Regions from separate parts of the Streptomyces sp. M2CJ-2 genome, predicted to be linked through region 1. Evidence: predicted binding sites of a transcription regulator. Region 1 holds the regulator's gene; the other holds the start of a gene.
The links. Region 1 encodes HspR, which represses chaperone genes until heat shock. Its sites were predicted from a motif close to TTGAGNNNNNNNNNCTCAA; they were not measured.
Positions count from the first base shown of each region.

Region 1 (3,221 bases):
GGTGGTGCACGCCTGCGTCGCCTCGTCCATCGAGGCCTGGATGCGGGCCAGCCCGTCCAGCACCCTGATCGCCGGGCCCTCCGCGGCCGAGCGGGAGGCGGGCACCTGGCGGCCCAGGCCGGCGTACCGCTCGAACGCCGCGACGACCGAGCCGACCCGGCGCTGGCTCGCGCTGACCTCCTCGTGCATCCCGCGCAGCAGCCGGGTCATGACCTCCTGCGGGGCGGTCGGCACCAGCCAGTCCATGTCGTCGGGGTCCGGATGCAGCAGGGCCAGGTCCAGCAGGCAGGGCACCGGCTCCGCGTCCCGGCGCGGCACCCGTCCGCGCCGTACGGCCCGGGAGTACACGCGGTCCCCGGAGTCGCACAGCCGGTCAGCACCGTGTGGATGCTCGTCCGTCCCGCGCCCGGCCATCGCCCGTCCCACCCCCGGTTCTGCCACTTTCCGATGCGCCACTATGCGCGGCCGCACCCGGCTCCGCAACACGGCTCCGGTCGGCGCGGCAGCCGAGAACCCGGAAACCCGGGGAACGGGGCGGGACTCGGGGCGGTGACGGGACAACACCGCCGGGGAGCACGGTGATCCGTGCTCCCCGGCGGAACGTCCACGCATCCCGGGCGAAGTACCCGGCGGCCGGCGGCTACTTCAGGCCGACCGCGGCGCACGCCTCCTTGTACTCCGCCGTGCAGATGTCCGCCACCTTGTAGAACCCGTCGGCGATGACCGTGTCCTTGATGTTGTCCTTCGTCAGGGCCACCACGGGCACGAGCTGCGCCGGGATGTCCTTGTCCGTGGGGCTGTCCACCCGCTCGCGGGTCAGCGCGTCGAACTGGATGCCCTTGCCCTGGACCCGCGCCACGGCCATCTCCGCGGCGTTGTCGGCCTCCAGCGGGTAGGACTTGTAGACGCTCATGAACTGCTCGCCCGCGATGATCCGCTGCACTCCCGCCAGTTCGGCGTCCTGGCCGGTGATCGGGGGCAGCTCGGTCACACCGGCGGTCTCGAGCGCCTTGACGATGGCGCCCGCCATGGTGTCGTTGGCCGAGTAGACGGCGGCGATGTTGTCCTTGCCGATCACGTTGATCGCCTCGACCATGTTGGCCTCGGCGTTCTCCGGCGCCCAGTCCTTGGTGTCGTAGGACTTGGCGATGGTGACCTTGCCCTTGAGCTCCGACAGCGCGCCGGCCTTGAACTGCTTCGCGTTCGGGTCGGTCGGGGAGCCGTTCATCATGACGATCTTGCTGGTGGCCGCCTTGTCGCCGCCGAGCTTCTCCAGCAGGGAACGGCCCTGGACCTCGCCGACCAGCTCGTTGTCGAAGGAGATGTACGCGTCGATCGGGCCCTCGGCCAGCCGGTCGTAGGCGATGACCGGGATGCCCGCGTCCTTGGCCTTCTTCACGTCCTCGGCGATGGCCTTCGAGTCGACCGCGTCCAGCACGATGACGTCGACCCTGTCGTCGATCATCTGCTGCATCTGGCTCGACTGCTTGCCGGCGTCCGACTCGGCGTTGGCGTAGGCGACCTTCCCCTTGTCGTTGGTGAGCGACTCCACCTTCTTCTTGAAGATGGGGTAGTCGAACTGCTCGTACCGGGTGTTGGCCTTCTCCGGGAGAAGCAGTCCGACCGTGATGTCGTTCCCCTTCGTGGGGCTCGCGTCGTCGCTGCTCCCTGTCGCGTTGAGTACGCCGCAACCGGCAAGCATGACGGACATCGAGGTGGCGGCCACTGATATGGCGATACGACGCATGCGAGGGCTCACTTCAGGTGCGTTTTGGACGTGGGCACAACATTGCGGCCCATGTGACTGAAAAGCCAACGCTTCAGCTACCACTGGCGTCAAGACCAACTACTTAACGAGATGAACACAACACGGTGCGCTGAAGTCGTGAGGGGCCGGCGAAAGACTCGCACAGATCTCCTGGAGACGCACACATCCGCTGATCACAGGCGTACGCGGGGCGTACGGGACGGGGAGTGAGGGGGCGTCATCCGTGCGCACACGCGTGAAGGGCCCGGAGGTTCGGACGAACCTCCGGGCCCTTCAGGACACTTCACTTTTCAGCCAAACGGAACTTTCCCGTCAGCCGGACCGCTCGGTCGGGTCAGTCGGGCTGCTGCTGACGCTTCGGCCGCCACACCACCAGCGCGCTGGTCTGCTGCACCTCCTGATACGGCACCAGGTCCCGGCGGTACGACGCGTGCACCGCGGCCTCGCGCTGCCGCATGGTCGCCGCCGCGCCGTCCAGCGCGCCCTCCAGCTCCGCCACCCGGGCCTGCAGCGCGGCGACCTGGTTCTCCAGTTCGATGATGCGCTTGATGCCGGCCAGGTTGATGCCCTCCGCCTGCGACAGCTGCTGCACCTGACGGAGCAACTCGATGTCACGGGCCGAGTAGCGGCGGCCCCGGCCGGCGGCGCGGTCCGGCGAGACGAGCCCCAGACGGTCGTACTGGCGCAGGGTCTGCGGATGCAGGCCGGAGAGCTGAGCCGCCACCGAGATGACGTAGACCGGCGTGTCCTGCGTCAGTTCATACGGATTGCGTCGACGACCGTCCATCTCCATCAAGCTCCCTTCGCTGCCTGGAACAGCTCCGCCCGCGGATCCTCATCCGCGGTCGCCTCGCGATACGCCTCCAGTGCGTCACGAGCCTTCCCCGGCAGGTCCTTGGGAACACTCACCTCGACGGTGACCAGCAGATCGCCGCGCGAGCCGTCCTTGCGGACCGCTCCCTTGCCGCGGGCCCGCATGGTCCGCCCGTTGGGCGTGCCCGGGGGCAGCTTCAGCGTGACCGGCGGACCGCCGAGCGTCGGGACGCGGATCTCCCCGCCGAGGGCCGCCTCCGGATAGGTGACCGGAACGGTGACGGTGAGATTGTCGTCCCGGCGGCCGAACACCGGGTGACTGCCGACGTGCACGACGACGTACAGGTCGCCCGCCGGGCCGCCGCGCTCGCCCGGTGCGCCCTTGCCGCGCAGCCGGATGCGCTGGCCGTCGCTGACGCCCGCCGGGATGCGCACCTGCATCGTCCGCGAGGACTTGGCCCGGCCGCTGCCCTTGCAGATGTCGCAGGGGTTCTCCGCGATCAGGCCGCGGCCCTTGCAGTCCGGGCACGGGTCGGTGAGCGAGAAACCCCCGCCGCTGCCCCGGGCGACCTGCCCGGTGCCGACACAGGTCGGGCACACGCGCGGTGTGCCGTTCTTGTCGCCGGTGCCCGAACAGCCC
Region 1 covers NZ_JAESIF010000035.1:52,164-55,384, forward strand. Annotated here, with positions in the region: gene JL475_RS24085 (helix-turn-helix transcriptional regulator) at 1-414, opposite strand, end outside; gene JL475_RS24090 (sugar ABC transporter substrate-binding protein) at 641-1,759, opposite strand; gene JL475_RS24095 (heat shock protein transcriptional repressor HspR) at 2,103-2,555, opposite strand; gene dnaJ (molecular chaperone DnaJ) at 2,561-3,221, opposite strand, start outside.

Region 2 (3,221 bases), on a different contig from region 1:
GGCCGCGACCTTGCGCAGCAGCCGCGCGATGGACCGCTCCAGGGTGCGTACGCCCGCCTCACGGGTGTACTCGCCGGCCAGCTTGCGCAGCGCGCCGTCGTCGAGGTCGACCTCGTCCGCGGCGAGCCCGGCCCGCTCCAGCTGACGCGGGAGCAGGTGGTCGCGTGCGATGACGACCTTCTCGTCCTCCGTGTAGCCGTCCAGACGGACGATCTCCATCCGGTCCGCCAGCGCCTCCGGAACGGCCTCCAGGACGTTGGCGGTGGCGAGGAAGACGACGTCCGAGAGGTCCAGCTCGACCTCCAGGTAGTGGTCCCGGAAGGTGTGGTTCTGCGCCGGGTCCAGCACTTCGAGGAGGGCGGCGGACGGGTCGCCCCGGAAGTCCGAGCCCACCTTGTCGATCTCGTCGAGCAGCACCACCGGATTCATCGACCCGGCCTCCTTGACCGCCCGCACGATCCGGCCGGGCAGCGCGCCGACGTACGTACGCCGGTGGCCGCGGATCTCGGCCTCGTCGCGGACACCGCCGAGGGCGACCCGGACGAACTTCCGGCCCATCGCGTGGGCGACGGATTCGCCGAGGCTCGTCTTGCCGACGCCGGGCGGCCCCACCAGGGCGAGCACGGCACCGCCGCGGCGGCCCCCGACCACGCCGAGTCCGCGCTCGGCGCGCCGCTTGCGCACCGCCAGGTACTCGGTGATGCGTTCCTTCACGTCCTCCAGGCCCGCGTGCTCGGCGTCGAGCACGGCCCGGGCGCCCTGGATGTCGTACGCGGCGGCGCTGTCATCGGTCCGCTCGTTCCACGGCATCTCCAGGACCGTGTCGAGCCAGGTGCGGATCCACGAGCCCTCGGGCGACTGGTCGGAGGAGCGCTCCAGCTTGTCGACCTCCTTGAGGGCGGCCTCGCGCACCTTCTCCGGCAGGTCGGCGGCCTCGACGCGGGCCCGGTAGTCGTCGGACTCCTCGGCGGAGTCCTTGCCGTTCTCTCCGTTCAGCTCGCGCAGTTCCTTGCGCACGGCTTCCAGCTGGCGCCGCAGCAGGAACTCGCGCTGCTGCTTGTCGACGCCGTCCTGGACGTCCTTGGCGATGGACTCGGCGACGTCCTGCTCGGCGAGGTGGTCGCGGAGCTGCTGGGTGGCGAGCTTCAGCCGGGCCACCGGGTCGGCGGTCTCCAGCAGCGCCACCTTCTGTTCGGTGGTCAGGAAGGGCGAGTAACCGGAGTTGTCGGCGAGGGTGGCGACGTCGTCGATGGCCTGGACCCGGTCGACGACCTGCCAGGCGCCGCGCTTGCGCAGCCAGGCGGTGGCGAGCGCCTTGTACTCCGTGACCAGTTCGCCGACCTGGCCGGGCAGGGGCTCGGGAACGGTCTCCTCGATCCGGGTGCCCTCCACCCACAGCGCCGCGCCCGGCCCGGTGGTCCCGGCGCCGATCCGCACGCGGCCGCGGCCCCGGATCAGGGCGCCCGGGTCGCCGTCGGCCAGCCTGCCGACCTGCTCCACCGTGCCCAGGACGCCGGTACCGGCGTAGGTCCCGTCGATACGCGGCACCAGCAGGACCCGGGGCTTGCCCGGCGCGGACGCGGCGGCGGCCTGGGCGGCCTCCACCGCGGCGCGCACCTCGGAGTCGCTCAGGTCCAGTGGAACCACCATCCCGGGCAGCACGACCTCGTCGTCGAGCGGCAGCACGGGCAGGGCGAGCGATGTGGACTCAGCAGCCATGATCTCCCCTTCGGCAGTCAAGTTGAGCTATGCCGACTCAATGTCTGTGAGTCACCGAATGTTCCCCGGATCGCGTTCGCTCTCAGCGATCACTCACGAGGGTGACGGAGGGAACTCCCGCACGACACGACCCGCACGGCCCGCCGAACGGAAGGTGCTGCCAGGATGAACGCATGACCACCCCGTACGACATTCCCGAAGTCCTGGACCGCCGCGAGGGCCCGTACGGGGAGGTGGTGCTCCGCCGGCACGGCAGCCTGCTGCAGATCATCGCGAACGGCTGCTTCCTGATGGACACCTCCGACGGCCGTTCGGAGCGGCGGCTGATCGACGCCGCCCTGGCCGCACTCGACGCCGCCGACACCCGCGCGGGACACGGCCCGCGGCCGGGCCCGCACGTCCTCATCGGCGGACTCGGCGTCGGCTTCTCGCTCGCCCACGCCGCCACCCAGCCCCGCTGGGGGCGCATCACCGTGGTGGAGCGCGAACCCGCCGTCATCGACTGGCACCGCGCGGGCCCGCTGCCTCCGTTCGCCGCGTTCTCCGCGCACGCCCTCGCCGACCCCCGCACGGCGATCGTCGAGACCGACCTGGTGGCGTACGTCAATGAGACTTCCGACACGTTCGACGCGCTCTGTCTCGACATCGACAACGGGCCCGACTGGACCGTCACGGAGGACAACCAAGGGCTCTACTCCCCCGCCGGACTCCTGGCCTGCGCAAGGGCGTTGAGGCCCGGCGGGGTACTCGCGGTGTGGTCGGCCAAGCCGTCCGGGGATTTCGAAGAAACCTTGCGTAATGCCGGGTTCCAGCAGGTGCGTACCGAAGAGGTCCCGGTTGCCCGGGGCGTTCCGGACGTCGTGCACCTCGGCGTCCGCCCTGGATAGCAAAGGCGCGGCGGCTCCCCGTACGCTGCTGCCTTGGCGCCGATCATTCAAGCGTCAATCGCAGTCATGCGCAGAGACGGATCACCCCACGGATTCCGGAAAGCACACTTCAGGGGCGGGCGATGGAGCAGACACACACCTCCCACAACGGCACGGCGGCGGCCACTCCGGGCGCACAACGCCGGGTCCTGGTGGTCGAGGACGACGCGACGATCGTGGACGCCATCGCGACCCGCCTTCGTGCCGAGGGATTCCTGGTGCAGACGGCGGGCGACGGGCCGTCCGCCGTCGACACGGCGGAGGCATGGCAGCCCGACCTGCTGATCCTCGACATCATGCTGCCGGGCTTCGACGGTCTGGAGGTCTGCCGGCGCGTGCAGGCCCAGCGGCCGGTGCCGGTCATGATGCTGACCGCGCGCGACGACGAGACCGACATGCTGGTCGGACTCGGCGTCGGCGCCGACGACTACATGACCAAGCCGTTCTCCATGCGGGAACTGGCGGCCCGCGTGCACGTACTGCTGCGCCGCATGGAGCGGGCGGCCCTGGCCGCCACCACACCGCGCAGCGGCATCCTGCGCCTGGGCGAGCTGGAGATCGACCACGCGCAGCGCA
Region 2 covers NZ_JAESIF010000010.1:159,021-162,241, forward strand. Annotated here, with positions in the region: gene lon (endopeptidase La) at 1-1,719, opposite strand, end outside; gene JL475_RS11785 (spermidine synthase) at 1,893-2,606, shown strand; gene JL475_RS11790 (response regulator transcription factor) at 2,729-3,221, shown strand, end outside.
Region 2: the regulator HspR is predicted to act here: its motif matches at 1,742-1,760, upstream of lon (endopeptidase La).